4 regions of the Streptomyces sp. NPDC058758 genome follow, and region 3 is predicted to be linked to each of the others. Evidence: riboswitches for the same ligand, from Rfam matches in the RefSeq annotation. Region 3 holds a riboswitch; each other region holds the start of a gene.

Region 1 (7,209 bases), on a different contig from region 3:
CGAGCGGGTACGCGGAGACGAGCTCCTCGTAGTACTCCGTCATCTCGGCGGCGGAGCGCTCCTTGCCCTCGAAGAGGTACTTGCCGTCCTTGTAGAACTCGGAGGCGGCGACGTCCAGGGCGAGGGCGACGTCCTTGCCGGGCACGTAGCCGGCCTGCTTGATGGCCTCCAGGATGAGGTCGAGCGCCTCGCGGTTGGAGCCGAGGTTCGGGGCGAAGCCGCCCTCGTCGCCGAGGCCGGTGGAGAGGCCCTTGGTCTTCAGGACGGACTTGAGGGTGTGGTAGACCTCGGTGCCCCAGCGCAGCGCCTCGGAGAAGGACTCCGCGCCGATCGGGGCGATCATGAACTCCTGGATGTCGACGTTGGAGTCGGCGTGCGACCCGCCGTTGAGGATGTTCATCATCGGAACGGGCAGCAGGTGCGCGTTCGGGCCGCCCAGGTAGCGGAAGAGGGGGAGGTCGCTGGCCTCGGAGGCGGCGTGCGCGACGGCGAGGGAGACGCCGAGGATGGCGTTGGCGCCGAGCGACGACTTGTCCGGGGTGGCGTCCAGGTCGAACATGGCCTGGTCGATCAGGCGCTGCTCGGTGGCGTCGTAGCCGACGAGCTCCGGGCCGATCTGCTCGATGACGGCGAGGACGGCCTTCTCGACACCCTTGCCGAGGTAGCGGTTCTGGTCACCGTCGCGGAGCTCCAGGGCCTCGAACGCACCGGTGGAGGCACCGGACGGCACGGCAGCACGGCCGGTGCTGCCGTCGTCGAGGCCGACCTCGACCTCGACCGTGGGGTTGCCTCGGGAGTCCAGGATTTCCCGGGCTACGACGACGTCGATGGACGGCACGAGCATCTCCTTCTGGGATGTGACGCTAGGTGTGACGCATGGGTCGCAAGGTCTCGTTCGCCTTGCGACAAGAGCCTAACCGGCTCGGGCGCTCCGGCCAGCCGACCGCCCGTCCCCTGGGACGAAAAAGGGCCCAAGAGCACGCAGTGGGGGACGAAAGACCCGGGATCTACTGGACGGTAACGGCAGAACCCCGGTTCCGGGCCCCCGGGGGGAGGGCTCGGGACCGGGGTGGTCACCGCGGGAGGGTCGTCGGGCACCGGTGAGCCGCCGGACTCACGGGTGCCGCGGGGCTCACTTCAGGTGGAGCTGCTGGCCCGGGTAGATCAGGTCGGCGTTCTCGACGACGTCCTTGTTGAGCTCGAAGAGCTTCGCCCAGCCGCCCTGGACGCCCTGCGCCGCGGCGATCTTGCTGAGGGTGTCGCCGGCCGTGACCTTGTACTCGCCGTCGCCCTTCTTGACCGTCTTGCCGGTCGGGGTGGTGACGGTCTTCTTGGCGGCGGCCTTCGGAGCGGCCTGGACGCTCCGCTTCGGGGCCTGGCGCTGCTCGCTGCGGTTGGCGGGCTGCTCGGCGGTGCGCTTCGGGGCGCTCTGCTGCTGCGGGGCGCTCTGCTGCGGGGCGGCAGCCTCGGCGGAGCCGCCGTCGTACGAGGCACCGGAGAGGCCCACGCCGCAGCTCGGCCACGCGCCCTTGCCCTGGCCCGCGAGGACCTTCTCGGCGACGGCGATCTGCTGCGACTTGCTGGCCTGGTTGGCGGTGGGGGCGTAGGCGGTGCCGCCGTACGCGGCCCAGGTGGAGGCCGAGAACTGGAGGCCGCCGTAGTAGCCGTTGCCGGTGTTGATCGACCAGTTGCCGCCGGACTCGCACTGGGCGACGCGGTCCCACTCGGAGGCGGTGGCGGCCGAGGCGGTGCCGGCGGCCATCAGCGGGGCGGCGACGGCCGCACCGGTGACGCCGACGAGGGCGACGACGCGGGTGGCCTTGGAGGGACGACGACGCTTGCCCGTGCCGGAGAACAGCATGGAGTTTCCTCTTCTACCGACGCCTGTGAGGTGAGCTGTCGGGTTCGGGCCGGAAGAGTTCGCCCGGCCGCGCGTCCTTGCGCGCGGCTTCACCCCTAGCCGGTCGTCGGCCGTCCGTCTCGACGGCCGGGACCGGCGCAAACCTTGGGTCCCCCACTCCTGCCTGCGGCGCTTTCGCGACGACAGTTCCCGACGGCCGACGGCAGGACTCGGCGTTTCGGTCGACGGGGCCCGCGGTGGCGAGCGGTCACGACCGTAGACACACAGGTGCTCGAAGTTCAAAGAGGCTCACGACGGACAAAACGCCCTTACTTGCACACCGTCAGACCTCGTTTGCGCAGGTGAGGCCTGACGGGAGCAAAGTTTGCGGACGTGACACGCCAGTTGGGACGAAGAGACCCATGTCTCACTTTCCCAAAATCGGACATACGCCCCTGAAACGTCCTCACTTCTCCAGCGGAGGGGTCGTCAACTCAAGGCTCTGACCAGGGATGATGAGGTCAGGATCGGCTCCGACCGTCTGGCGGTTGGCGTCATAGAGGGCGTCCCAGCCGCCGGCAAGATCGTTCTCCTGCGCAATCTCCGACAGGCTGTCACCCGGCCGCACGGTGTAGGCGTCACTTGCGTCCGACTTGAAGGGGGTTGAGGAGACCTTGTCCGATGCTGCGGCATGACGACCGGATTCCGCACTGGTGTCCGTTACGCCGGTTTCCTCCGGTGCCGCCTCGCCCCGGTGCTTGCCGGTGCCGGTCGTGGCCGACGGCGCGTCAGCCCCGTCCGTACCGGGGGTCACGGGGGTGGTGGGCGCCAGGGGGGTCTCCGAGGCGTCCGGAGGCGTGACGGGGGTTCCGGGCGTGCCGGGCGTCACCGGGGTGCCCGTGGAGGCGTCCGGAGCGGTCGGGGCGGTGCTGCCGGGAGCGGTCGGGGCGGTGCCCGCCGCCGGCGGCGTGGCCGTGCCCGTGCCCGTGGGGGCCGGGGTCGTGGCGGAGCCGGTGGGGGCGGCGGGCTTCGCCGGGGCGGTGGTGGTCTCCGCCTCCTCCGCGGCCTTCTCCGCCTTCTCCCGCACACCGGGGGCGTGCCCGGCCCCGGCATCCCGCTCCGGCGCCGTGGCGACGGCCGTGCCGCCGGTCCGGTTCGACTCGGGCGCCACTCCGCCCTCGTCCTCCTGCTGGACGGCGGGGCCCGGCTGGACGCCGGTGGCCACGCCGTCGTTCTCCAGGCCCGCGATGGGGGCGCAGGTGGCCCAGTCGGTGCTGCCGGAGGCGAGCGCCTCGTCGGCGATCGCGATCTGCTGGGCGCGGCTGGCGAGGTCCGGGCTGGGGGCGTACGCGAGTCCGCCGTGGCGCTCCCACGCCTCCTGGGTCATCTGGAGGCCGCCGTACGCGCCGTTGCCGAAGTTGGCGCTCCACTGGCCGCCGGACTCGCAGGCGGCGACCCGGTCCCAGGTGGCCGCGTCGGCGGCGGAGGCGGAGCCGGTGGCGAGCAGCGGCAGCGCCAGGGCGGATCCGGTCACTCCGGCGGTGACGACGATCGCGGGAGCCTGGCGGGGTCGACGGTGTCGTCCGTTTCCGGAAAGCATGTCGGGGCCTTTCGCGTGACGGCGGGGACTGCGGGGACGGCCGGGGTGGGGCCGAACGTTGGCGCGAACGTAGCCGCATTCGAACGTCCGTCACAAGTCGATGGCTTCGCGATCACGCGAAGATCACATTTCTGACGCGACGTCACCCTTCCCGCGGGGGTGCGGAAGGGGTGAACTCCACCGGAAGCGTGCGCAATCCCCTCATGATGAGCCCGCCGCGCCACCGGAGTTCGTCCGGATCGGCGCCAAGTCGCAGGTCCGGCAGACGGGTCAGCAGGGTGGCGAGCGCGGTCTGCCCCTCCAGGCGGGCGAGCGGCGCGCCCAGGCAGTAGTGGATGCCGTGGCCGTACCCGAGGTGCTGGTTGTCGCCGCGGGCGAGGTCGAGGGTGTCCGGGGCGCCGAAGCGGTCCGGGTCTCGGTCGGCCGCCGCGAGCACCACGAGGACCGGGTCGCCGGCCGGGATCGCCTGCCCGCCGATCGTGAGGGCGGTCGTCGCGTACCGCCAGGTCGCCAGCTCGACCGGCCCGTCGTAGCGGAGCAGCTCCTCGACGCCGGTCTCCAGGAGGCCGGTCTCCCCGGCGGCGAGCGAGGCCTGGAGGAGGGCGCGCTGCTCCGGGTTCCGCAGCAGCGCGTAGGTGCCGTTGCCGATCAGGTTGATGGTCGTCTCGAAGCCGGCGAAGAGCAGCACGAAGCACATGGCGACGGCCTCGGCCTCGGTGAGGTGGTCGCCGTGGTCGGAGGCCCTGATGAGCCCGGAGATGAGGTCGTCCTCCGCCCCGTCCTCGCCCAGGTGCTCCCGCTTCCGGTGGATCAGCTCCGCCAGGTACCCGCGGATCTTCTTCACCGACCGCGCCACCCCGCCGCGCGGGCCCCCGCCGTGGCGGATCATCATCCCGGCCCAGTCGCGGAAGTCGTCCTGGTCCTCCGCGGGCACCCCGAGCATGTCGCAGATGGCGTAGATGGGCAGCGGGAAGGCGAACTCGTGGATGAGGTCGGCGCTGCCCCGCGCCGCGAAGTCGTCGATGAGCCGGTCCGTCAGCTCCTGCACGCGCGGCGCGAAGGCGGCGACGCGGCGCGGGGTGAAGGCCTTCGACACCAGCCGCCGCAGCCGGGTGTGGTCCGGCGGGTCGATGTTGAGGAGGTGGGTCATCAGCCCGGCGCTGCGCTCGCCCGGGATGCCGGTCTTGCCCGGCTCGGCGTGGTGCGCCGGGTTCTTGGAGAGCCGCTGGTCGGCGAGGGCCTGCCGGGCGTCCGCGTACCGCGTGACGAGCCACGCCTCGACGCCGCTGGGCAGCGTGGTCCGGTGCACCGGCGCGTGCTCCCGCAGCCAGGCGTACGCCGGGTAGGGATCGCTCGCGAACTCCCAGCCGAACAGCCCGGGCACGGGCCCGCCACCGGCTCCGTCCACCCGGTCGCCCGCACGTCCGCCAAACCCGTCACCGCGTCCGCCGGACCCGTCACCGGGTCCGCCCACGCCTCCGGAGACGGGGCAGGAGGCCGGGGCAGCAGGGGGCGTATCGGACCTTCCGGGCACATCGGGTGCGGCGGGCGTCGGGGCGGATCCTTCACTCACTCCCCGACCGTACCGTCCGGCCTCCCGCGCCCCGCCGGCCGACCTGACGTGATCACCGCCCGGTGATCACGTCGTGACGGCCCGTGCCCTACATTTCCGGCGTGGACCTCCCCTTGCTCAGAAGCACGTTCGCGATCGTCGAGAGACGGGCCGAACACGCCGTCACGTACTTCTACTCGCACCTCTTCTGGCGCAACCCCGGCGTGCGTGAGCTCTTCCCCGAGGACATGGTCCCGCAGCGCGACCGGCTGTTCGCCGCCCTCACCCACGTGGTGACCGGCCTCGACGACCCGGGACTGCCCGCCTATCTGGGGCGGCTCGGCCGCGACCACCGCAAGTTCCTCGCCACCCCCGCCCTCTACGCGGCGGTCGGCGAGAGCCTGCTCGCCGCCTTCGCGCACGCCGCCGGTTCGATGTGGACGGTCGAGGCGGAGAAGGCCTGGTCGGAGGCGTACGGCCGGGTCGCCGACCTGATGCTGCGGGGCGCGGACGAGTCCGCCGCCGCCGGGGACCCGGCCTGGTGGGACGCGGACGTCGTCGGTCACCGGCGGCACGGCGACGACCTGGCCGTGCTGACCCTCCGCCCCCGGCGGCCGTACCCCTACCTCCCCGGCCAGTACGCCGGCGTCAGCTCGCTCCGGGTCCCGCGGGTGTGGCGCACGTACTCGATCGGCAACGCCCCGCGCGAGGACGGCACGCTCGACCTGCACGTGAGCCGGATCCGCGGCGGGGCCGTGTCCACGGCCCTGGTGGCCGGCGTCCGGCCGGGCGAGACGCTGCGGCTGAGCGCGGCCGGCGGGGCGGCGGTCTCCCGCACGGCCCCGGGCGGACTGCGCACCTACATATGCGCCGGTACGGGCTGGGCGCCGGTCAAGGCGCTCCTGGAGGAGGCGGCCGCGTCCGACCCGGGGGCCGAGGGCCGGATCTTCGCGGTGGCCCGCTCGCGGGAGTACCTGTACGGACGCGAGGACCTGGACGCGCTGGCCGCGCGGCTCCCCGGCCTGAGCGTCACCTACATCACCTCGGCCCCCCGCCACCCGCGCGACCAGGCGACCGAACGCCTCCTCACCGCGCTGCGGACCTGCGGCCGCTGGCCGGACCACGACGTGCACCTGGCCGGCCCGCCCGGCTTCCTCTCCGAGGTCTCCGAGGTCCTGGCCGAGCTGGGCGCCGACCCGGCCCGCACCCACCACGACGACCTCCCCCCGGTGGGCCGCTTCACCGCCCGCCCCGCCTCCCGCGCCGAGTGGCTCCTGGAGCCCCCCGCGGTCCGCTGGCACGACCCGGCGGCCCGCGCCCCGCGCGGGGGCTAGGCCATCTCTTTCGGATCTTGCCGGGCTCGCGACGCCTGGCACGCACGCTCGCCGCGTTGTCGTCGGTCGCCGATGCTCCGCATGGTCTCCCTCCTCCGCCTTGCGATCGCACGCACCAGACGCCGCTCCCTGACCCGGCCTGATCCGAAAGAAACGGCCTAGACCCCTTCGGCCGTGCGGATCGCGTCCCGGTAGGCGCGGGCCGCCGCGCGCAGGGCGGCCTCCGGGTCGACGCCCTCGGCTTCGGCGCGGACCGCGAGGGCCAGGAGTTCGTAGCCGACGCCCTCGCCGCGCGGCAGCGGCGCGTCGAGGCCGGCGGTGCGGACGCGGCTCGCGAGCTTGGCGGCGAGCGCGAGGCCGGGCTGGCCGACGGGCACGCCGTCCGTGACGGACTCGCGGCGCTTCTCGGCGGCCTTGGTGCGCAGCCAGTGGGCCCGGACGTCCTCGGGGGTCTCGGCCGTCTCGTCGCCGAAGATGTGCGGGTGGCGCTGGATCAGCTTCTCGATGAGCGTGGCGGCCACGTCGTCGACGGAGAACGGCTCCTCGGCGTCCTCCTCGGCGATCCGCGCGTGGAAGACGACCTGGAGGAGGACGTCCCCCAGCTCCTCGCGCAGCTCGCGCCGGTCGCCGGCCTCGATCGCCTCGACGAGTTCGTACGCCTCCTCGATGGCGTACTTCGCCAGGCCCCGGTGGGTCTGGAGCGAGGACCAGGGGCACCGGCGGCGGATGACGTCCATGACCTGGACGAGGTCGAGGAGCCGGGCGCCCGGCAGGTCGTACGAGCCGGGCAGCAGCTCCAGGTCGGGCATGGCGACCCGGCCGGAGCCGGCGAGCCGGGCGAGCCCGTCGGTGAGGGCCCGGTCGCCCTCGCCGGAGGGCAGGA
Region 2 (7,209 bases), on a different contig from region 3:
TGCTCGGCCACGATCTGGTCGAGGAGGCGGCCGCGGACCGCCAGGTTGGCGTAGCGGAACTCCTCGTGGTCCGGCAGCTGGTCGGCGAGGAGCACCGCGAAGCGGTCCGCCCAGCCGACGTAGGTCCCGTCCGGTCCCGGGTCGCCGACGCCCTCGGTGAAGCTGTCACCGATCGCCGCGTACGACCCGAATCCCCCGACCGCCCCGAACACGTTCTTTTCTGTTGCTCTCGAATCGTCTGCCACGGAAGCACATCCTTCCTTTTCGGATGTGACCTACGCGACCGTAAGGAGGGGTTGACGGCGGGTGATATATGCCACCGATAAAGAGTTTGCCAAGCCGGAATAGGGCGAAGGCCCGGCACGGTGTGCCGGGCCTTCGCCCCGGGGCGTTACGCCGGACGGATCAGATCGAGACGCCGTGCTGGCGCAGGTAGGCCAGCGGGTCGACGTCCGAGCCGTAGCTCGGCGAGGTGCGGATCTCGAAGTGCAGGTGCGGGCCGGTCGAGTTGCCGGTGGAGCCGGAGAGGCCGATCTGCTGGCCGCCGCTCACCGACTGGCCGGCGGAGACGGCGAGGGAGGAGAGGTGGGCGTACTGCGAGTAGTTGCCGTCGGCGTGCTTGATGACGACCTCGTTGCCGTAGGCGCCGCTCCAGCCGGCGGAGACGACCGTGCCGGCGCCGACGGCGCGGACGGTGGTGCCGGAGGAGGCGATGAAGTCGGTGCCGGTGTGGTAGCCGGAGGACCACATGGCGCCGGCGGTGCGGTACGAGGTGGAGATGCCGCCGGCGACCGGGGCGACCCAGCCGGAGGAGGCGGCCTGCGCGGAGGAGCCGGAGGACTGGGCGGCGGCCGGGGCCGCGGCGCGCTCGGCGGAGCGCGAGGCGCGGGTCTGCTCACCGGCGGGCGCGGCCTTCTTCGTGGCCTTCGCCTTGGCCTTGGGGGCGGTCTGGGCGGGGGCGGCGGCCTTGGGGGCGGCCTTGGCGGTGTTCTTGCCGCCGAGGGTGAGCTTCATGCCCGGGAGGATGAGCGAGGGGTCCTCGCCCACGACCTGGCGGTTGTCGGCGTAGAGCTTCTGCCAGCCGCCGTCGACGTCGTGGTCGGCGGCGATCTTGGACAGGTAGTCGCCGGCGACGACGGAGTACGTCGTCGGGGCGGCGGTCTGCGCGGCCGGGGCGGCGGCGGCCTGGGCCCGGACCTGCGAGGCGGCGGTCACCACGGCGCCGGAGGCGGCGGCCGGGGCGGCCTGCTCGGCGGCGTGGGCGCCGGTGGCGCCGATGAGCGGCAGGGCGACGACGGCGCCACCGGTGCCGGCGGCGACGAGGCCACGGGTGAGGAAGGTGGACTTCTTGCGGCGGTGCTTACCGTTCGCGGGCATGGCGAATTCCTCTCCGGCGCCTGCGAGGTGAGCTGTCGGGTTCGGACTGGAGATGTCCGGCCGCGTTCTCACGCGGCTTCACCCCTAGCCGTCCTGCGTCGCGGGACCGGCGTACTTCCCTGGGTCCCCCGCTCCTGCCACGTCGGGATGGGATCGAATTCCGGGCGGTGGCAGGACTAGGCGGTCCGACCGGATTGACGGCGACGCTAGACGAGCGGGGTCGGCGCGAACAAGCCGCGGAATTCCCCGGGCATTCCGGGGCGATCTTCGGGCCCGGAATTCCGGTCACCCTCCGTCGATGACGGACCCTCGAATCCCTTTTCGGGGAGGGGGATTGGACCGGGCGGTCGGGCACGATCCGTCACTTCTATGACCCTGCTCACGCGGAGAATCCCATCTCCCCCTCAACCAGGGCGGCTTACGCCAAGTCACTCCAATACGGACAGATCGCCCATTACCGGTCAGGGGGGTGCGCCGCGCCCCGCGCGCCGGGATGATTGCGAGGGGAACCGATCCCGTCCCGGCCCCCCGAACGCCTACCCCCAGGAGCATCCGTGACGCAGCAGTTGCCGCAGGTCCAGCCCCTCGAACCCGGCGAGCCCGAGCTCGCGGAGGTCCGCAACTTCCGGGACGTGGGCGGCCTGCCGACGACCGACGGGCGGACGGTCCGGCCCGGCACCCTCTTCCGCAGCGGCCACCTCGCCGACGCCACCGAGTCCGACGCGGCCTTCCTCGCCGGCCTCGGCCTGCACACGATCTTCGACTTCCGCAACGCGGCGGACGCCAAGGTGGAGGGGCCGGACGTCGAGCTCCCGGGCGTGCGGAACGTGAACATACCCCTGAGCGACCCGGCCGACGGCAAGGAGTTCTGGCGGATGGTCCGCGAGGGCGACCTCGACACGCTGCGGGGCCTGCTGGGCGACGGCAGGGCGGCGGAGCGGATGACCTCCTCGTACCGCCGGATGGTCGTGGAGCGGACCGCCGAGCACAGCCGGGTCCTGCACGCGCTCGCCGAGGACTCCGTCCCGGCCCTTATGCACTGCGCGGCCGGCAAGGACCGCGCCGGGCTCTCCATCGCGATCACCCTGCTCGCGCTCGGCGTGGAGCGCGGCGCCATCGAGGCGGACTACGTGAAGTCCGACGCGCCGCACCGCCGCTACAAGGTGCGCCGCAGCTCCACCGCCCGGGACGCGATGGCGCCCGAGGTGATGGAGCTGCTGAGCCCGCTCTTCGACGCGCGGGTGGAGTACCTGCGGGCCGCCTTCGAGACGATCGACGCGACCTGGGGCTCCGTGGACGTCTACCTCGCGGAGGGGCTGAAGCTGGCGCCCGGCACCCGCGAGCGCCTGCGGGAGCGGTTCCTCACCGAGGGGTGAGCCCGCGCGTCCCGGCCGCGGCGGCTACTGGTTCTGGCCGCCGAGCATGAAGAGCAGGTAGAGGAACCCGGCGAAGAGGTGACCGGCGATCAGGTAGGCGAAGAGGCGGAGCACCAGCCCCTTGGGGAACTTCCCCTCGCCGCGCTCCTCGCCGGTGACCGGGGCGGACTTCTCGGACTTGACTGACTTCTCGGACATCTCGGCCAACCCTTCGGGGCTCAGCGGGAGTGCGGGGCGCCGCCGCCCAGGCACAGCTCGGCGGCGGGGCTCTGCAGGAGCGTGTGGACGAACAGCACCTCGGCGCCGGCGCGGCCGGCCGCGCCGATCCGGTGCGGGGTGAGGGAGTCGAAGTGCGCGCTGTCCCCCGGGTCGAGGAGGTGCACGGTCTCGCCGAGGGCGAGCCGGACCTGCCCTTCGAGGACGTGCAGCCACTCCTCGCCGGGGTGGACGCGCACGATGTCGGCCCGGGTGGCGTACGGCACGTGGACGCGCAGGCACTGCATGGCCCGGCCGGCGCCGCCGGCCTGCCGGTAGATCCAGCCGTCGGCCTCGACCGGGTCGGAGCGGTCGGCCCGGATCACCGGGTCGCGTTCGAGCGGGGTCTCCCCCAGCAGCTCGGCGACCGTCGTACCGTAGATGCGGGCGAGGGCCAGCAGCATCGGCAGCGAGGGCTGCCGGTTGCCGGTCTCCAGGCGCGAGAGGTGCGCCGGGGAGAGCCCGGCCCGCTGGGCGGCCGCCTCCAGGGTGAGCCCCCGGCGCCGGCGCAGGGCCCGCAGCTGCGGGGCGACGTCCGGCACGATGTCGGGAGCGGCGGTTTCCGGGGTGGAGCCCCGGGGGACGTGGTCCATGCGTCCATTCCGCCAGGAACGTGCCTCTGAGGCAAGTTTCTTGCCCCAGAGGCAAAACCCGCGGCGGCGCGACGGCTCAGCGCTGGGCGACCGCCTGCTTGACCAGCGTCTTCCCGAAGTCCCACAGCAGCCCGCCGCCGCCGTGGGCGTCCTCCATGACCGCCGTGAAGGCGGTGACGAAGCGGTCCACGTCCGCCTCGTCGATCACCAGCGGCGGGATCAGCTTGATCACCTCCAGGTGGTCCCCGGAGACCTGGGTGAGGATCCGGTGCCGCTGGAGCAGCGGGACCACCACCATCTGGGCGAAGAGCCCCTTGCGGGCCGCCTGGAGCATCGCCCACCGCCCGCGCAGCCCCAGCGAGCTGGGCCGGCCGAACTCGATGCCGATCATCAGCCCCCGGCCGCGGACCTCGTGCAGCAGCTCGTAGCGGGGCACCAGCGCCTCCAGGCGCCCCTTCAGGAGCCCGCCGACCCGCCGCACGTGCGCGACGGTCCCCTCGGACTCCATCACCGACAGCACCGCGAGCCCCGCCGCCATCGCCTGGGCGTTGGCCCCGAAGCTGGCCGAGTGGACCAGGACCCGGTCCATGGAGGAGTAGACCTTCTTGAAGATCCAGTCCTTGCCGAGGGTGGCGCCGACCGGCACGTAGCCGCCGGAGAGCGCCTTCGCCACGCACACCAGGTCCGGCTCGACGCCCTCCTCGTGCTGGTACGCGTAGAAGTCGCCGGTCCGGCCGAGGCCGGTCTGCACCTCGTCGGCGATCAGCAGCGCCCCGTGCCGGTGCAGCAGCTCCTGCGCGGCGGCGAGGAAGCCGGGCGGCGCCTCCCGCACGCCCTTGCCCTGGATCGGTTCGACCACGAAGGCGGCCACGTCGCCCCCGCGGAGCTCGCGCTCCAGCGCGTCGAGGTCGCCGAGCGCGATCGGCGTGTCCGGCAGCAGCGGGTCGAAGCCCGCCCGGAAGCCCTTCTCGCCGTTGACGGAGAGGGCGCCGGTGGTGAGCCCGTGGAAGGCGTGGTCGCAGTAGACGACCCTCGGCCGGCCGGTGGCGTACCGGGCGAACTTCAGCGCGGTCTCGACGGCCTCGGTGCCGCTGTTGCCGAAGAAGACCCGGTCGAGGTGGGGGCTGTGGGCAAGCAGCCGCTCGGCGAGGAGGCCGGGCAGCGGCGGGCAGTCGAAGCGGGTGAGGTCGGGGAGGTCCGCGTCGAGGACGTCGTGCAGGGCCTTGCGGACGACGGGGTGGTGCCGGCCGAGGCCCATGACGCCGAAGCCGGCGAGCATGTCGAGGTGGTCGTTGCCCTCGGCGTCCCAGAAGTGGGCGCCCTCGGCCCGCTCGTAGACCTTGTCGAAGCCGATGGTGTGCAGCATCCGCGGCAGCTGCGGGTTGAGGTGGCGCTCGTGCAGCCCGTACCGCTCGCCGCCGCGCTCGGCGAGCAGTGCCCGCAGGTCGAAGCCGTCGGTCATGGCCCGTCCCTCAGCTCCCCTGGACGGTCTCGCGGACCGCCCGCAGCGACTCCTTGAGCGAGCCCATGGTGGCGAGCACGGCGGTCGGTTCGTAGCCGCAGTGCGCCATGCAGTTGGCGCAGCGCGGGTCCTTGCCGCGGCCGTACTTGTCCCAGTCGGTCTCCTCGACGAGTTCCCGGTAGGTGGGGACGTAGCCGTCGCTCATCAGATAGCAGGGGCGCTGCCACCCGAAGAGGGAGTAGTTGGGGATCGCCCAGGCGGTGCAGGGGAAGTCGGCCTTTCCTTCGAGGAAGTCGAGGAAGAGCGGCGAGTGGTTGAGCCGCCAGCGGCGCCTGTTCCCGCCGGCGAAGGCCTTCTTGAAGAGTTCCCTGGTCTGTTCGACGCCGAGGAAGTGCTCCTGGTCGGGGGCCTTCTCGTAGGCGTAGGCGGGCGAGATCATCATCTCGTCGACCTGGAGGTCGTCGTTGAGGAAGTTCAGCACCTCGATGATGGTCTGCGGGGTGTCGGTGTTGAAGAAGGTCGAATTGGTGGTGACCCGGAATCCGCGCCGCTTGGCCTCCTTGATCGCCGCCACGGCCTCGTCGAACACGCCCTCCTTCGCCACCGATTCGTCGTGGCGTTCGCGCAGTCCGTCGATGTGGACGGCGAAGGCGAAATAGGGGGACGGGGTGAAGTCGCCGAGCTTCTTGCGGAGCAGCATCGCGTTGGTGCAGAGGAAGACGTACTTCCGGCGGGCGACCAGCTGGCGCACGATCTCGTGGATCTGGGGGTGCATCAGGGGTTCGCCGCCGGCGATGGAGACCATCGGGGCGCCGGACTCCAGGACGGCGCCGACCGCCTGGGCGACCGGCATGCGCTGCTTGAGGACGCCGGCCGGGTGCTGGATCTTGCCGCAGCCCTCGCACTTGAGGTTGCAGGCGTAGAGCGGCTCCAGTTCGACGATGAGGGGGAACTTGTCCCGCTTGCGGAGCTTCTGTTCGAAGAGATAGGTCCCGACCCGGACGGACTGACGGAGCGGCATGGCCATGACCGGCTCACCTCCTGGGGAGCAGCAGAGAACGGTGCCATTCGAAGAAAGCGGGAAGGACGGCACGAAGGACGCGGAAGGCCGATATTCCCCCGCGTACGGTGCCGATCCGGACGAGTTCGTGTTCGGGGGCGTCCACGACCACCCGTACGGCCGCAAGCGGGCGGGATCCGGCCGCCCGTGCGGTACGGAGGGTGGCGGCGGACTCCATGTCGACGGCGATCGCCCCGCCGGCGGCCAGCGCGGCCCGCTCGGGGCCCCGCACCACGTGGTCGGATCCGGTCAGCGGGCCGGTGTGGACGGTCCGGCCGGGCACCGCCCTGGCCAGCGCCTCGACGAGGAGCTCGGTGCCGTCACAGGCGATCGGGCCGCCGGGGTCCCTGGTCTCCCCGGCGACGACCAGGTCGCCGGGGTGCATGCCGGGGGCGAGTCCGGCGCAGAAGCCGGAGGCGATGACGGCGGCGCCGCCCCAGCCCTCGCGGGCCAGCGCCCGGGCCACCCCGCGGGCCGCGTGGGCGGGCCCCATGCCGGTGCGCACCACCCGGACCGGCCCCGGGGCCCCGCCGCGCTCGCCGCCGCGCAGGGCGAGGCGCTCGATGCCGAGGGCGCAGGCGACGAGGAGCGGCGGCACGGACTCCCCCGGCGGGCGGTCGCGGTCCATCACGGTCTCCGGCCGGGGACGGGCTCGCCGTGCACGTACCGGCCGAGCGCGGTGAGCGGGAAGACCTGCCGGTAGAGGTGGTAGTTGATGGAGAAGTCCCAGGGGAAGCCGGTGCCGGTGAAGTACGGCTCGTCCCAGGAGCCGTCCTCGCGCTGGGTCTCCACCAGCCAGGCCACGCCTCGCCGGGTGGTCTCGGAGTCGCGTTCCCCGGCGGCGATGAGCGCGATGAGGGCCCAGGCGGTCTGCGAGGCGGTGGAGGCGCCCCGGCCGATCCAGGAGCGGTCGTCGTACGAGCGGAGGTCCTCGCCCCAGCCGCCGTCCGGGTTCTGCGCGGCGGCGAGCCAGGCGACGGCGCGGCGGATCGCGGGGTGGGCGGTGGGGAGGCCGGCGGCGGTGAGGGCGGGGACCACCGAGCCGGTGCCGTAGACGTAGTTGACGCCCCAGCGTCCGAACCAGGC
Region 3 (7,209 bases):
GATCTCCGGATGGTCGTCGACCAGCCGGGAGACCCGGAGCAGCAGCTCCTCCAGGGCCGGGGTGTCGACGGGGGCCGAGCCGCGCCAGCCGAAGAGCAGCGGGGCGGTGCGGATGGAGCGGACCAGCTCGGCGGCGTCCCGGTCGGTGGCCGGGACCAGCCGGTGGGCGGTGTCGCCGAGCAGCTCGGAGGCGGCGCCGGCCAGCCCGAAGGAGAGCACGGCGCCGACGGCGGGGTCGATGGCGGCGCGCACGACGGTGTCGACGCCGCGGGGCACCATCGCCTGGACGACCGGCTGGAGCTCCTCGGGCTTGCCGAGGGCCTCGGCCAGCTCGGCGTAGGCGGTGCGCAGCTGCTCCTCGGTCGCCAGGTCGAGCCGGACGCCGCCGAGGTCCGGGCGGTGGCGCAGGTGGGGGGCGGTGGTCTTGAGCGCGACCGGATAGCCGAGCCGGGCGGCGGCCGCGACGGCCTCGTCGGGGCCGGGCGCGGGCAGGGTGGGGCGGACGGCGATGCCGTACCGGCCGAGCAGTTCGCCGGCCTCGTCGGTGGTGAGGGTCACTCCTCGGGACTCCTGCCCGGCGCCCCGCTCGCCGAGCACGCGGGCGATGAGCGCGGCGGCGCCGGACTCGTCGATGCCGTCGTACTCCGGGACCCGGCCCGGGTCGGCGGCCTGCCGGCGCCACTGGCCGTACCGCACGGCCTCGGCGAGCGCCCGGACGGCCCGCTCGGCGGCGGGGTAGGCGGGGATGTTCCGGGCGGGGGCGGCCTGCTCGGGCGGCTCCTGCGCCTCCTGTGCCCCTGGGGCTTCCTGTGTCTCCGGCGGCTCCTGTGCCTCCGGGGTCGCGGAGGCGGGCACGGAGGAGGGTGCGGGGGCGGCCGGGCGGCGGGTGCGGGAGGGGGTGGGGCGGGTGCTGGTGGCGGCGGACAGGGCCTCGGCGAGGCCGCCCATCTCGACGTGCACGACGACGACCGGCTTGGCGGCGCCCGCGGCCCCGCTGCCGGCGACGGCCTCGCGGAGGGAGGCGGCCAGCACCTCGGTGGTGCCCTCGATGCCGACCCAGGGGATCGTGGTGACGACGACCGCGTCGCAGGTGTCGTCGGCGAGGGCGGCGGCGAGCGCGTCCCGGAAGTCGGCGGGGGTGGCGGCGGTCGTCAGGTCGAGGGGCCGCTGCGGGCGCAGCCCCTCGGTGAGGCAGGCGTCGTACGCGAGGAGGCCGAGGGACTCGGAGTTGCCGAGGATCGCGACGCGCGGTCCGGCCGGGAGCGGCTGCCCGGCGAGCAGCACCCCGGCGTCGACGAGTTCGGTGACGGTGTCCACGCGGATGACGCCCGCCTGGCGGAGCAGCGCGTCGACGGTGGCGTGCGGGACGCGGGTGACGGGGACCCGGTGGCCGGGCGGGGCGCTGCCGCTGTGGCGGGCGCCCTTGACGACGACGACCGGCTTGACGGCGGCGGTGCGACGGGCGAGCCGGGTGAACTTGCGCGGGTTGCCGATCGACTCCAGGTAGAGGAGGACGACGTCGGTCGCGGGGTCGTCGTACCAGTGCTGGAGGACGTCGTTGCCGGAGACGTCCGCGCGGTTGCCGGCGGAGATGAAGGAGGAGAGGCCGGCCCCGCGCCGGTGCAGCCGGGCGAGCAGGGCGACGCCGATGGCGGCGGACTGGGTGAAGAGCCCGATGCGGCCGGCGGCGGGCATCTCGGGGGCGAGGGAGGCGTTGAGCCGGACGTCGTCGGCGGTGTCGATGATGCCGAAGGCGTTGGGGCCGATGATCCGCATGCCGTACGAGCGGGCCTGGCGGACCAGGGCCCGCTGCCGGGCGCGGCCCTCGGTGCCGCTCTCGGCGTATCCGGCGGAGAGGACGACCAGGCCCCGCACGCCGTGTTCGCCGCAGTCGGCGACGACCTCGGGGACCCGTTCGGCGGGGACGGCGACGACCGCGAGGTCGACGGGGGCGCCGACGGCCGCGACGGAGGGGAAGGCGGGCACGCCGTCGAGTTCGCCCTCGCCGTCGCCGAGCCCCGGGTTGACCGCGTACACCCGGCCCTTGAAGCCGGCGTCCAGCAGGTTCCGCAGGACGGTCCTGCCGACTCCGCCGGGGGCGCGCCCGGCGCCGACGACGGCGACCGATGCGGGGGCGAGGAGCCGCTGGACGGAGCGGGCCTCGGCGCGCTGCTCGCGGGCGCGCTGGACGGCGAGGGAGCGGTCGGTCGGCTCCAGGTCGAGGTGGAGGCGGACGGAGCCGTCCTCGAAGCTGCGCTTCTGGGTGTACCCGGCGTCCGTGAACACCTTGATCATCTTGGTGTTGGCGGGGAGCACCTCGGCGGCGAAGCGGCGGATGCCGCGCTCGCGGGCGACGGCCGCGATGTGTTCGAGGAGGGCGGAGGCGACGCCCCGGCCCTGGTGGGCGTCCTGGACGAGGAAGGCGACCTCGGCCTCGTCGGCGGGGAAGGAGGCGGGGCGGCCGAGGTCGTTGATCCGGTCGTAGCGGACGGTGGCGATGAACTCGCCGCCGACGGTGGCGGCGAGGCCGACCCGGTCGACGAAGTCGTGGTGGGTGAAGCGGTGGACGTCCTTGGCGGAGAGCCGGGGGTAGGGGGCGAAGAAGCGGTAGTACTTCGACTCGTCCGAGACCTGCTCGTAGAAGCTGACGAGCCGGTCCGCGTCGTCGGCGGTGATGGGCCGGATGCGCGCGGTGCCGCCGTCGCGGAGCACGACGTCTGCCTCCCAGTGGTCGGGGTAGGCGTGCTCCTCCGGGGCCGGGCGGCCGTCCGCTCCCCCGGCCGGTCCGCCGCCCGCTCCGCCGCCCGGTCCGTCCGGTCCGTCCGCCTGCTCCGACGCGCTCCGCATGGGCAAAGCCTACGGCCGGGGTGCGACACCGGCACCGCCCGCGCACCCACTCCTCTGCGGTGCACGGCTCGCGCGCCCTCCGCACCGCGTGCAAGGTAAGGAGGGCCGAACGTCGCACGGATGCGGGACGAAGGTCGGCAGGAGCACGCCGCACGCCGTGAGAGACTGGTCTAGACAACCGCTGAAGACCTGAAGGGCAACACCATGGCTGAGCGCCGCGTCAACGTCGGCTGGGCCGAGGGCCTGCACGCCCGCCCCGCCTCCATCTTCGTCCGTGCCGCCACGGCCTCCGGTGTCCCCGTGACCATCGCCAAGGCCGACGGCAACCCGGTCAACGCCGCGTCGATGCTCGCGGTGCTCGGCCTGGGCGCGCAGGGCGGCGAGGAGATCGTGCTCGCTTCGGACGCCGAGGGTGCCGAGGCCGCGCTGGAGCGCCTCGCCAAGCTGGTGGCCGAGGGCCTCGACGAGCTTCCCGAGACGGTCTGACCGGCGGGTCGATCCACGTCTTCTCGGTACGGCCGTGTTCCCGGAATTCCCGGCGGACACGGCCGTCCGGCATTTCCGGAGCCGTCCCGTTTTCTTTTTCGGGCAGCACGGAGGACGCCTCCGAATAGCTATTCTTTGTATACGGTGTCCGTGTTAATTCCGGGCACTCGCCGTGTTGACGGCATGTTGCGAAACCCTCACACGGCCCCGCTCGGGCCTTTTCAGCCGGTGCAGCGGGAGCGCGCGCTCGGCGTGCAGGGCGGTGAGCGCGCGGGCCCGCTCGGCGTCCCCGCGCGCGACGGCGTCGACGATCGCCCCGTGCTCGGCCCAGACGTCCACCGGCCGGTCCGGCAGGTCCACCGCGTACATCCAGGCGATCTTGTGGCGCAGCTGGGTGAGCAGCGCGGCGAGCGCCGGGCTGCCGGAGGCCTGCGCGAGGGTCTCGTGGAACCAGCCGCCGAGCGCCCTGAGGTCCTCGCCCTGCCCCCGGCGGGCCCGCTCCTGCCCCAGCCTGACCAGGCCGCGGAGCACCTTGAGGTGGGCGTCGGTGCGCCGCTGGGCGGCCCGGGCGGCGCCGAGCGGTTCGAGCAGCGCCCGTACGTCGAGGAGGTCGGCGGCCTCCTGTTCGGTGGGTTCGGCGACCTGGGCGCCCGCGTGGCGGCGGCTGACGACGAAGCCCTCGGACTCCAGGGTGCGCAGGGCCTCGCGGACCGGGACGCGGGAGACGCCGTAGCGGCGGGCGAGCTGGTCCTCGGTCAGCCGGCCGCCGCGCTCGAAGATCCCCGAGACGATGTCGTCCCGGATCGCCGTGCATACCGATTGCGCGGGAACCCGCATGTCCGACCTCCGCTTTCGCTCCGCGTGCACCGAATTCGAGCGGCGCTGTTTCCGCGACTCTATTGCAGTGTGCCGGAAATTCCGATGCCCCCTCGGAATTCGTCCTCCCCCGGGCGGCGGTCGCGCCGGTCCCCGGGCGACGAAAAGGCCCCGGCTCGGGGGAGCCGGGGCCTTTCCTGGGCGGGGTGGCGGGTCAGAGGCTGACGCCGCGGGCGCGCAGGTACGCGACGGGGTTGATGTCGGAGCCGTACTCGGCGGTGGTCCGGGCCTCGAAGTGGAGGTGCGGGCCGGTCGAGTTGCCGGTCGAGCCGGAGACGCCTATCTGCTGGCCGGGCTCGACGGACTGGCCGACGTAGACGCCGATGGACGACAGGTGGCCGTACTGGGTGTACGTGCCGTCGTTCATCCGGATCACGATGTTGTTGCCGTACGCGCCGCCCCAGCCGGCCTCGACGACGGTGCCGGAGCCGACGGAGACGACCGAGCTGCCGTAGGCGGCGTGGAAGTCGACGCCGGAGTGGCTGCCGGAGGACCAGAGGGAGCCGCCGGTCTTGTAGCCGGTGGAGACGTACGAGCCGGCGACCGGGAGGTTGAAGGAGGCGAGGCGGCGGCGCTCGGCCTCGCGGGCCGCGCGCTCCTTGGCCTCGCGGATCTCCTGGGCGCGGGCCTCGGCCTTGCGCTTCGCCTCGGCGCGCGCCTTGGCCCGGGCCTCGGCCTCGGCGGCCTCCCGCTCCTGGGCGGCGGCCTGCGCGCTGACCTGGTCGGCGAGGGACTCGTCGGCGATCACCTGGGTGAGGCCGGTGTCCTCGGCGGAGCGGTTGTCCGTGTCGGCGGCGAGCGCCGGGGAGGCGAGGGTGCCGACGACGCCGGTGGTGGCGAGGGCGGCCACGCCGGCGATGCCGGCGCTGCGGCGAGCCAGTCGGCTCGCACCACGGTGCTTCCCGGTGGCACGGGTGAACGCCAAGACGGTTCCTTTCCTTCCTTCTCGCCTACCGGGTTAGCTGACGGGTTCGGAGCAGGAAGGTCTCCTACGGGCCCCTCCGCGTGGCGAAGGCGTCCGATTCACCCCAGGGACTGCGTGGGTCCCCGGCTCCCCTGGCTCGCGCCTGACGGGGACTCGGCGATGCTGTCCGGGTGCCGCGGGTGCGGCGCGTGCGTCGGGTCGGACAGACGGACCGACGCTAGGCCGGACGGATCTCAATCGCCAAACAGACTCGCCCATTTGTAAGACATGCCACAGGGCATACGATCATCCTTGTCTCCATAACGGACAAAGCGGAGGTCGCCGGCGCTTCCGCGCATCGGGGACCTCCGCCGGAGCCGACGGCGGGTCAGCTCACCACGGTCACCTCGCCGATGCCGAGGGCCCGCACGGGCTCCTCGATCTGCGCCGCGTCGCCCACCAGGACGGTGACGAGCCGGTCCACCGGGAAGGCGCTGACGACCGCGGCCGTGGCCTCGACCGTGCCGGTCTCGGCCAGCCGCGCGTACAGCCGGGCCTGGTAGTCGTCCGGGAGGTGCTGCTCGACCTGGTCGGACAGCGTCGCGGCGACCGAGGCCGCGGTCTCGTACTTGAGCGGGGCCACGCCCACCAGGTTCTGCACCGCGACGTCCCGCTCGGCGTCGGTCAGACCGCCCTCGGCCAGGGTCCTGAGCACCTTCCACAGGTCGTCCAGGGCCGGGCCGGTGTTGGGGGTGTCGACCGAGCCGCTGATCGCGAGCATCGAGGCGCCGTGCCCCTCGCCGTCCGAGCGGAGCACCTGCCCGAAGGCGCGCACGCCGTACGTGTACCCCTTCTCCTCGCGCAGGACGGCGTCCAGACGCGACGTCAGGGTGCCGCCGAGGCAGTAGACGCCGAGGACCTGCGCGGCCCAGACGGCGTCGTGGCGGTCGGGGCCGATCCGGCCGATGAGCAGCTGGGTCTGGACGGCCCCGGGGCGGTCGACGATGACGACCCGTCCGGTGTCGTCGGCGGTGATCGGCGGCATCGGGCGCGGCGCGGCCGGCTTGCCGGTCCAGCCGCCGAGGGTCTCGGCGAGGACCTCGTCGAGGTCGACGCCGGTGAGGTCGCCGACGACGACCGCCGTGGCGGCGGCGGGCCGCACGTGCGCGTCGTAGAAGGCGCGGACGGCCTCGGCGTCGATGGCCTCCACCGTCTCCTTGGTGCCCTGGCGGGGCCGGGACATCCGGGAGGTGGCCGGGAACAGCTCCTTGTAGAGCTGCTTGGCCGCGCGCCGGCTGGGGTTGGCCGCCTCGTGCGGGATCTCGTCGAGGCGGTTGTCCACCAGGCGCTTGACCTCGTCGGCGTCGAAGGCCGGGGAGATCAGCGCCTCGGCGACCAGCCCGAGCGCCTTGCGGAGCCGGGAGACCGGCACCTCCAGGGAGACCCGGACGCCGGGGTGGTCCGCGTGCGCGTCGAGGGTGGCACCGCAGCGCTCCAGCTCGGCCGCGAACTCCTCGGCGCCGCGCTCGGTGGTCCCCTCGGAGAGGGCGCGCGCCATGATGGTGGCGACGCCGTCGAGCCCCTCGGGCTCGGCGTCCAGCGGCGCGTCGACGAAGATCTCGACGGCGACGACCTGCTGGCCGGGGCGGTGGCAGCGCAGCACGGTCAGGCCGTTGTCGAGCGCGCCGCGCTCGGGGGCCGGGAAGGCCCACGGCCTGGCCGCGCCGGCCTGCGGCTGCGGGTGGAACTCCATGCTGGTCAGAGACACGGCGGCGTCGGTCACTGGTCCGCTCCCTCTTCCTCGTCGCTGTTCTCGTCGGCTTCCGGGCCCTCCGCGGGCTCGTAGACCAGCACCGCGCGGTTGTCCGGGCGCAGCCGGGCCGCGGCCACCTCGCGCACCTCGTCGGCGGTGACGGCGAGGACGCGGTCGACCGCGGTCAGGGCGAGCTGCGGGTCGCCGAACAGCACGGCGAAGCGGCACAGTTCGTCGGCGCGGCCGGCCACGGTGCCGAGCCGGTCGAGCCACTCGCGCTCCAGCTGGGCCTGGGCGCGCTCCATCTCCTCCGCGGTCGGGCCCTCGGCGGCGAAGCGGGCGA
Region 4 (7,209 bases), on a different contig from region 3:
GGAGGGCCCTCGTCCTCCACAACTGGTTCGGCGACCGCAGCAGCTTCGACCCGCTCCGCGCCCACCTCGACGAGACGGCGGGCAGCTACGCCTTCCTCGACTGCCGCGGCTACGGCGAGGCCCGGGACGCCGAGGGCGCCTACACCATGGAGGAGGTCGCCGCGGACGCCCTGGCGGTCGCCGACGACCTCGGCTGGGACTCCTTCTCCGTCATCGGCCACTCCATGGGGGGCAAGGCGGCCCAGCTGATGCTGCTCGACGCACCCGACCGGGTCCGCTCGATCGTCGGGATCTCGCCGGTCTCCGCGGCGGGCTTCCCGCTCGACGAGGACAGCCGGCAGCTGTTCGCCGGGGCCGCCGACGACCCGGCGCTACGACGGGTCATCATCGACCACACCACCGGCGGCCGGCACACCGGCCCGTGGCTGGACGCGGTCGTCGACCGCTCGGTGAGCCGCTCCTCCGCGGCCGCCTTCCGCGCCTACCTGGACTCGTGGTCCGGCGCCGACTTCCACGAGCGGGTCCGTGACAACCCGACGCCCGTGCTGCTGGTCGTCGGCGCGCACGACCCGGCGCTCGGCGCCGAGGCGATGGAGGCGACCTGGCTGCGCTGGTACCCCAACGCCCGCCTGGAAGTCCTCGCCGACGCCGGACACTACCCGCCGGAGGAGACCCCGAAGGACCTGGCCCGGGCCATCGAGGCCTTCCTCGCGGCCTGACCCGCGGGGCCCGCGCCCGGGACCTTCCGCGGGGCCGTGCGGGACGTCCGGCCCGCGTGGCGCCCGGTCCGGCGGGCAGTCGGCGGGTGTACTCGACCACGAGGGCACCCGCGATCGGCGGAGCACGACCGGAAGGCAGGAACAGCGATGGGGCGCAGCGAGGAACGGGCGGCGGCACCGGGGACCACGACGGCCGGCGGGCCGTTCGTCCTCGTCGGGACGGACGGCTCGTCGTCGGCGCTCGGGGCGGTCGAGGAGGCGGCGCGGGAGGCCGGGCGGCGCGGCGTGCGGCTGGTCGTCGTGCACGCCTTCATCTGGCCGCTGTTCCGGGTCGACCTGGAGCCCTCCGTGTACGGGCCGACCGAGAGCGGGCTGCGGCGGCAGGCGCAGATCGTCCTGGACACGGCCGTCGCCCGGGCCGGGGCGGCCGCCCCGGGCACCGAGGTCTCGGGCGAGCTGATCCCCGGCGAGCCGCTCGTCGTCCTCGCCACCCGCTCCCGGGGCGCCGAGCTGGTCGTCGTCGGCAGCCGCGGCACCGGCGGCTTCGGAGGCCTGGTGCTCGGCTCGGTCGCCGTCCACCTCGCCGCCCACGCCGAGTGCCCCGTCCTCGTCGTGCGCGGCCGGGGCGAGCCCGACGGGCCGGTGGTCCTGGCGGTCGACGGCTCCCCGGACTCCGACGCGGCCGTCGACTTCGCCTTCACGGAGGCGCGGGTGCGCGGGGCCGGGCTCGTCGCCGTCCACGCGTGGACCCCGCGTTCCGGACCGGGAGACCTCACCGGGCTCTTCCACAGTGCCGAGCAGGTGCACGAGGAGGCCGCCCGGGTCCTGGACGCGGCGCTGGCGCGGGCCGCCGGCCGCCACCCGGGGGTCGAGGCCGAGCCCCGGCTGGTGCGCGGCCGGCCCCGCGAGGTCCTGCTGGAGGAGAGCGGGAGCGCCCGGCTGGTCGTCATGGGCGCCCGCGGGCGCGGCGGCTTCGCCGGGCTGTTGCTGGGCTCGGTGAGCCAGGCCCTCCTGCACCACGCCCGGTGCCCCGTCGCCGTCGTGCGCGGCGCCGCGGGCTGAGGCGGGGCGTGCGCCGGGCCCCGGGACGCCGCCCGGTGGGACCCTGGAAGGGAGGGCCGGGCCGGACGGCCCGGGCCGCGCGGGGGTTCGTCCACCGGGAAGGCGGCGTGCCATGTATTTCGCCGACCGTGCCGACGCGGGGCGGCGGCTCGCCGCCCGGCTCGGCCATCTCCAGGGGCGTGACGTCGTCGTCCTCGGCCTGCCCCGGGGCGGGGTGCCGGTGGCGGCGGAGGTGGCCGAGGCGCTCGGCGCGCCGCTGGACATCTGCCTGGTGCGGAAGCTGGGCGTGCCGAGCCGGCCCGAGCTGGCCATGGGGGCCGTCGGGGAGGGCGGCGTCCGGGTGGTCAACGAGCAGGTCGTGCGGGACGCGGGCGTGACCGGGCGGGACCTGGCGGCGGTCGAGGAGCGGGAGCGGGCCGTCATGGCCGAGCGGGCCCGGCTCTACCGGGGCAGCCGCCGGCCGGTGCCGCTGGAGGGGCGGACGGTGGTGGTCGTCGACGACGGACTCGCCACCGGCGCGACCGCGCTGGCCGCCTGCCGCGCGGTGCGCGCAGGGGGCGCGGCCCGGATCGTGCTGGCGGTGCCGGTGGCGCCGCACGGCTGGACGGCACGGCTGGCGGGCGAGGCCGACGAGGCGGTCGCCGTGCACGCCCCGGAGGGGTTCTACGCGGTCGGGCAGTTCTACCGCGAGTTCGACCAGACGCCGGACGCCGAGGTGGTGGACCGGCTCGACCGGAACCGGGCCGCGCACGGCCCGGCGGTCCGGCACACGGCCGTACGGATCCCGGTCGGCGACCTGGAGCTGCGGGGCGACCTGGCGCTGCCCGACGGGGCGGCCGGGCTCGTCCTCTTCGCGCACGGCAGCGGCAGCGGCCGGCACAGCCCCCGGAACCGCGCGGTCGCCGGGGCCCTGAACCGGGCGGGGCTGGGGACGCTCCTCTTCGACCTGCTCACGGAGGCCGAGGCCGCCGACCGGGCACGGGTCTTCGACACCCCGCTGCTCGCCGGCCGGCTGGGCCGCGCCGCCGCCTGGTCGGCCGGGTGGCCCGCCACCGAGGGCCTGCCGCGCGGCTACTTCGGGGCGAGTACGGGCGCGGCCGCCGCGCTGTGGGCGGCGGCGGAGCCGGACGACGACGTGGCCGCCGTGGTGTCCCGGGGCGGCCGGCCCGATCTGGCGGGGGAGCGGCTCGCCGCGGTCCGGGCCCCGACCCTGCTGGTCGTCGGCGGGAGCGACGACCTCGTCCTGGACCTCAACCGGCGGGCCGGAGCGCTGCTGCGGTGTGAGAGCCGGCTGGAGGTCGTGCCGGGCGCCGGCCACCTCTTCGAGGAGCCGGGGGCCCTGGAGGAGGTGGCGGCGCTCGCCGCGGACTGGTTCACCGGCCGCTTCGGGGCGGCCGGGAACGGGCGGGATCAGTAGGCGCCGTTGACGTTGTCGATGGAGCCGTACCGGTCGGCCGCGTAGTTGCAGGCGGCGGTGATGTTCGCGACCGGGTCGTACGGGTCGAGCGAGGTGCCCGGCACGTGGTAGGCCGAGAACGTCGGGTCGATGACCTGGAGCAGGCCCTTCGACGGGGTGCCCTTCGCGGCGTTGGAGTCCCAGAGGTTGACGGCGCGGGGGTTGCCGGAGGACTCGCGCAGGACGTTGCGGAGGATGCCGTCGTACGAGCCGGGGATGCCGTAGCGGGCCATGACGTCCAGCGACTCGCGGATCCAGCCGTCGAGGTTGTCGGCGTACTGCGGCGCGGCGGCGGGGGCCGCGGCCTGGACGGCGGCCGGCCGGGTCTGGGCCTGGGCCCGGGTCTGCACGGCGGGGGTCGCCGCGCGGGCGGAGGAGCGGCTCGCCCGTTCGGCCGAACCGGTGGAGGCGGGCTTCGCGGCGCTCTTCCGGGCGGCCCGCTCGGGCGCGGGAGCGGCCTTCGCGGAATCCCGACGAATCGTCAGTTCGAGGCCGGGGTGAATGAGTGACGGATTGTCACCCACGGTCGTCCTGTTCGCCTGGTAAAGCGACTTCCAGCCGCCCTGAATTCCCTTTCGGTGGGCGATCAGGGAAAGCGAGTCGCCCTTCACCACGGTGTACGCGCGGGTGGCGGTGGGAGCGGCCGGAGCCTTCGTGACGGCGGTGGCCGGTGCGGCCGGCGCGGCGACTGCGGCCGGTGCGGCGGACTCGGGGAGGGGCGCGGCGCCCGCCGCGGCGGGGACGACCAGCGGCAGGGCGAGGGCGACTCCGCCGGTGCCCGCGAAGGCGAGACCTCGGGAGACGGGGCGGCGTCGGGGACGGCGGTGCTTGCCGTGAGCGGGCATGGCGGTTTCCTCTCCGGCGCCTGCGAGGTGAGCTGTCGGGTTCGGACTGGAGCTGTCCGGCCGCGCGCACGCGGCTTCACCCCGAGCCGTTCCGGTGGTGCCGGACCGGCGGTGTGGTGGGTCCCCCGCTCCTGCCGTCGGGTGAAATGGGAGGTCTTTCGGGCGGTGGCAGGATTCGGCGATCCGCTCGAATGGAGGTGACCGTAGGCGAGAAATGCGGCGGGGAACAAGATGCGAATGGGCGGGAAAAGGGACGGTGGAGATCGAAACGGCGGAATTCAAGATCGACCGTTTCGGCTCCCCTTCCGGAATCCCTTGCGGCGCACGGCTCGTGACGGAGGGGGAGCCGCCGTCGGCGCGGGGAAAGTGAGTCGCGTCACGGGGTGCGCAATGTCCGAATAGGGAAGCTCGCGAATTTAGGGGAATTCTGCGGTGTAATGCCTTGCTCGCGCGGGTCGGTGGCGAGAGGGCGGCGCGAATGGCGCATACCGGGCAAAGAGGTCATATGCCCCTCATGATGGGGGGATGTCATCCCCCGCCCCGCCGCGCGACCCCGACGCGCTCGACCGAGAGGTGGCGCGCCTCTACGAGAGCGCCGCCTGGGAGAGCCTGCTTCCGTCCCTGCCCGCTTCTCCCCACGAGCCCGGGGCCGAGGCCGAGCCCGTGGCTGTGGCCGTCTCCGCCCCGGCCCCCACCCCCGCCCCCGTCTCCGAGGCGTGGCGGAGCCTCCTCACCGTCCCCGTGGAGCGGCTGGTCGCCGACGCGCTCGGCGCGCTGCCCCCGGCCCCGCCCGCCGAGCGTCCGCTGCCCGGCCGGATCGGGGCCGTCCTCCCGGACCGGCTGCACCTCTGGCGCGCGATCGGCCGCTCCGACGTGCTCCCCTCCGTCCACCTGGCCTACGCGCGCCGGGTGCTGACCGAATGGGGATGGCAGAACACGCCGTACAAGCTCCGCGACGCACGGGGCGCCCGGTGCCTCTGCGGCGCCCTGCTCGCCGCCCACCGGCTCGGCCACGGCAGCACGTCCACCATGAACGAGGCCGGCGCGTGGATCATGACCGAGCTGCGGTCCCGCGGGTGGCACGGACTCATCGGCCCCTGGAACCGCGCCCCGGGCCGCACCGCCCAGGACGCGCTCGCGCTCCTCGACGCCACGATCCGGCGCGCGGCCCTGGCCGGGCGGTGAGGGCGCGCCGGGCGGTCAGCCGGTGACGCTCGGCGCCCCCGTCTCGATGTGGCCCGTGTAGCGGCGCGACCAGGTGCCGTCGATGTCGGCCAGGATCGTGAAGTCGTACCAGCCGTCCTGGTACGCCACCGCGTTGAAGTGGTCCTCGCGGGCGGCGCCCGCCGGGACGGTGTACGTCCACGGGCCGTCCGTGCGGTAGGCGTTGGAGCGGACGGTGAAGGTGACCGGGCCGGCGGAGGCGTTGGTCAGCGTGAACCAGATCGCCGTCTTCCCGGTGCCGGGTTCGGTGGCGAAGCGCGCCGCCACCTCGATCGCCCGGCCGGCCTTGGAGGCGTCGCCGACGAACCGGCGCAGGAAGCGGTTCGGGCCCATCATCGAGAGGTCGTACTTCCCCGAGCCGGAGCCCAGCCCGATGTTGAAGTAGTCGGTGGCGGTGGTCCCGGGGTCGACCGTGTACTGCCAGGCGGCGGTGTCCCGGTGCTGGTGCGGGTGGATCGAGAAGTGGGCGGCCCGGCGGGCCTGCGGGCCCAGGTTGCTCATGGAGAACCAGGCGAGGATCTTGCCCGCCGCGCCGAACTCGAAGCGGTCGAGGTTGCCGTTCGGCTGGTAGGGCAGGGCCCGCGCCGGGCGGGTGCCGGGCTCCTGGACGGGCAGCGCGTTGTTCTGCGGCGCGGGGTTCGGGAGCGGGCCGCAGGTGGACATGCCGATGACCTTCGCCGTCGACGGGAGGCCGGCGGGGACCCCGTACACCGGGTGGGCGAAGTCGAAGACGCCGGTGAGGTCGCCGGTCACCCTCCGCCGCCAGGCACTGATGTTCGGGCAGGCCGCCGGGGTGCCGAGGGCGGCGGTCCAGGTCTCCAGGAAGCGGAGCACCGAGGTGTGGTCGAAGACCTCCGAGCTGACCCAGCCGCCGCGCGTCCACGGCGACATGACCAGCATCGGCACCCGGAAGCCCAGGCCGATCGGCACGCCGTCGAGGTACTCGCCCGGGGTGCCGGGCGGGGCGACGGGCGGCGGCACGTGGTCGAAGAAGCCGTCGTTCTCGTCGTAGTTGAGGATCATCACGGTCGCGTCGAAGACCTCGGGGTTCGCCGCCAGGGCGCGGTAGACCAGGTCGACGAAGTGCGCGCCGTCGCCGGGAGGGGCGTACGGGTGCTCGGAGAACGCCTCGTTCGCCACCACCCACGACACCTGCGGCAGCGTCCCGGCGAGGACGTCGGCGCGGATCGCGGCGGCGATGTCGTCCGGGGTCGAGCCGGTGGCCTTCGGGACCGAGGCCATGCCCCGGTCGTACAGCGGGTCGCCGGGCCGGGCGTCGGTGAACCGCTTGAAGTACGCGAGGCCGTTGTCGCCGTAGTTGTCCTGGGCGTTCTGGTAGACCTTCCAGCTCACCCCGGCCCGCTGGAGCGCCTCCGCGTACGTCTCCCAGGTCAGGCCCGACTCGTCCCCGCCGTCCTTGCTGGAACCGTCGATCTTTCCGCTCCACAGGAAGGTCCGGTTGGGGCCGGTGGCGCTGAGCGCCGAGCAGAAGTACGCGTCGCAGACCGTGTAGTGGTCGGCGAGCGCGTGGTGGAAGGGGATGTCCTCGCGGTCCAGGTGTCCCAGCGTCCGGGTGTTGCCCACGCCCGTCACCCAGTTGTCGAGCCGGCCCTTGTTCCAGGCGGCGTGCTGCGAGGTCCAGCTGTGCGGCAGGTCGCCGTTGCACTGGGCGAGCGTCTCGCCGTCGGCCCCGCCGGCCGGCGGGGTGTCGCTCAGCTTCCACGGGAACTGCCGGCCGCCCCAGTTCGGCTGCTGGAAGGTGCTCCAGCCGCCGGGGATGTTGCCCGCCGCCCGGTCGCCGAAGCCGCGCACGCCGCGGAGCGTGCCGAAGTAGTGGTCGAAGCTGCGGTTCTCCTGCATGAGGATCACCACGTGACGGACGTCGGTCAGGGTGCCGGTCGCG

What was found. Region 3 has a riboswitch for cyclic di-AMP ahead of ACFW6A_RS33975 (M23 family metallopeptidase). Riboswitches for the same ligand answer to the same signal wherever they lie in the genome.
Region 1: another riboswitch for cyclic di-AMP. It lies ahead of ACFW6A_RS06770 (transglycosylase family protein); the one in region 3 lies ahead of ACFW6A_RS33975 (M23 family metallopeptidase).
Region 2: another riboswitch for cyclic di-AMP. It lies ahead of ACFW6A_RS11240 (peptidoglycan DD-metalloendopeptidase family protein); the one in region 3 lies ahead of ACFW6A_RS33975 (M23 family metallopeptidase).
Region 4: another riboswitch for cyclic di-AMP. It lies ahead of ACFW6A_RS25805 (transglycosylase SLT domain-containing protein); the one in region 3 lies ahead of ACFW6A_RS33975 (M23 family metallopeptidase).

The regions. Positions count from the first base shown of each region.
Region 1 is NZ_JBHYPS010000004.1:55,666-62,874, forward strand. Features, by position in the region: gene eno (phosphopyruvate hydratase) at 1-844, opposite strand, end outside; gene ACFW6A_RS06770 (transglycosylase family protein) at 1,133-1,861, opposite strand; cyclic di-AMP (ydaO/yuaA leader) riboswitch at 1,866-2,042, opposite strand; gene ACFW6A_RS06775 (transglycosylase family protein) at 2,307-3,440, opposite strand; gene ACFW6A_RS06780 (cytochrome P450) at 3,583-4,824, opposite strand; gene ACFW6A_RS06785 (globin domain-containing protein) at 5,115-6,326, shown strand; gene ACFW6A_RS06790 (nucleoside triphosphate pyrophosphohydrolase) at 6,485-7,209, opposite strand, start outside.
Region 2 is NZ_JBHYPS010000006.1:291,718-298,926, reverse strand. Features, by position in the region: gene ACFW6A_RS11245 (SGNH/GDSL hydrolase family protein) at 1-245, opposite strand, end outside; gene ACFW6A_RS11240 (peptidoglycan DD-metalloendopeptidase family protein) at 406-1,377, opposite strand; cyclic di-AMP (ydaO/yuaA leader) riboswitch at 1,382-1,539, opposite strand; gene ACFW6A_RS11235 (tyrosine-protein phosphatase) at 1,932-2,753, shown strand; gene ACFW6A_RS11230 (DUF6126 family protein) at 2,778-2,951, opposite strand; gene ACFW6A_RS11225 (helix-turn-helix domain-containing protein) at 2,972-3,601, opposite strand; gene ACFW6A_RS11220 (aspartate aminotransferase family protein) at 3,678-5,063, opposite strand; gene hpnH (adenosyl-hopene transferase HpnH) at 5,074-6,090, opposite strand; gene ACFW6A_RS11210 (1-hydroxy-2-methyl-2-butenyl 4-diphosphate reductase) at 6,098-6,751, opposite strand; gene shc (squalene--hopene cyclase) at 6,751-7,209, opposite strand, start outside.
Region 3 is NZ_JBHYPS010000045.1:32,415-39,623, reverse strand. Features, by position in the region: gene ACFW6A_RS33990 (GNAT family N-acetyltransferase) at 1-2,847, opposite strand, end outside; gene ACFW6A_RS33985 (HPr family phosphocarrier protein) at 3,052-3,333, shown strand; gene ACFW6A_RS33980 (GntR family transcriptional regulator) at 3,487-4,170, opposite strand; gene ACFW6A_RS33975 (M23 family metallopeptidase) at 4,364-5,134, opposite strand; cyclic di-AMP (ydaO/yuaA leader) riboswitch at 5,143-5,303, opposite strand; gene ACFW6A_RS33970 (M16 family metallopeptidase) at 5,502-6,866, opposite strand; gene ACFW6A_RS33965 (pitrilysin family protein) at 6,893-7,209, opposite strand, start outside.
Region 4 is NZ_JBHYPS010000025.1:63,901-71,109, reverse strand. Features, by position in the region: gene ACFW6A_RS25820 (alpha/beta hydrolase) at 1-719, shown strand, start outside; gene ACFW6A_RS25815 (universal stress protein) at 867-1,781, shown strand; gene ACFW6A_RS25810 (phosphoribosyltransferase family protein) at 1,894-3,198, shown strand; gene ACFW6A_RS25805 (transglycosylase SLT domain-containing protein) at 3,192-4,082, opposite strand; cyclic di-AMP (ydaO/yuaA leader) riboswitch at 4,087-4,273, opposite strand; gene ACFW6A_RS25800 (hypothetical protein) at 4,608-5,267, shown strand; gene ACFW6A_RS25795 (phosphocholine-specific phospholipase C) at 5,283-7,209, opposite strand, start outside.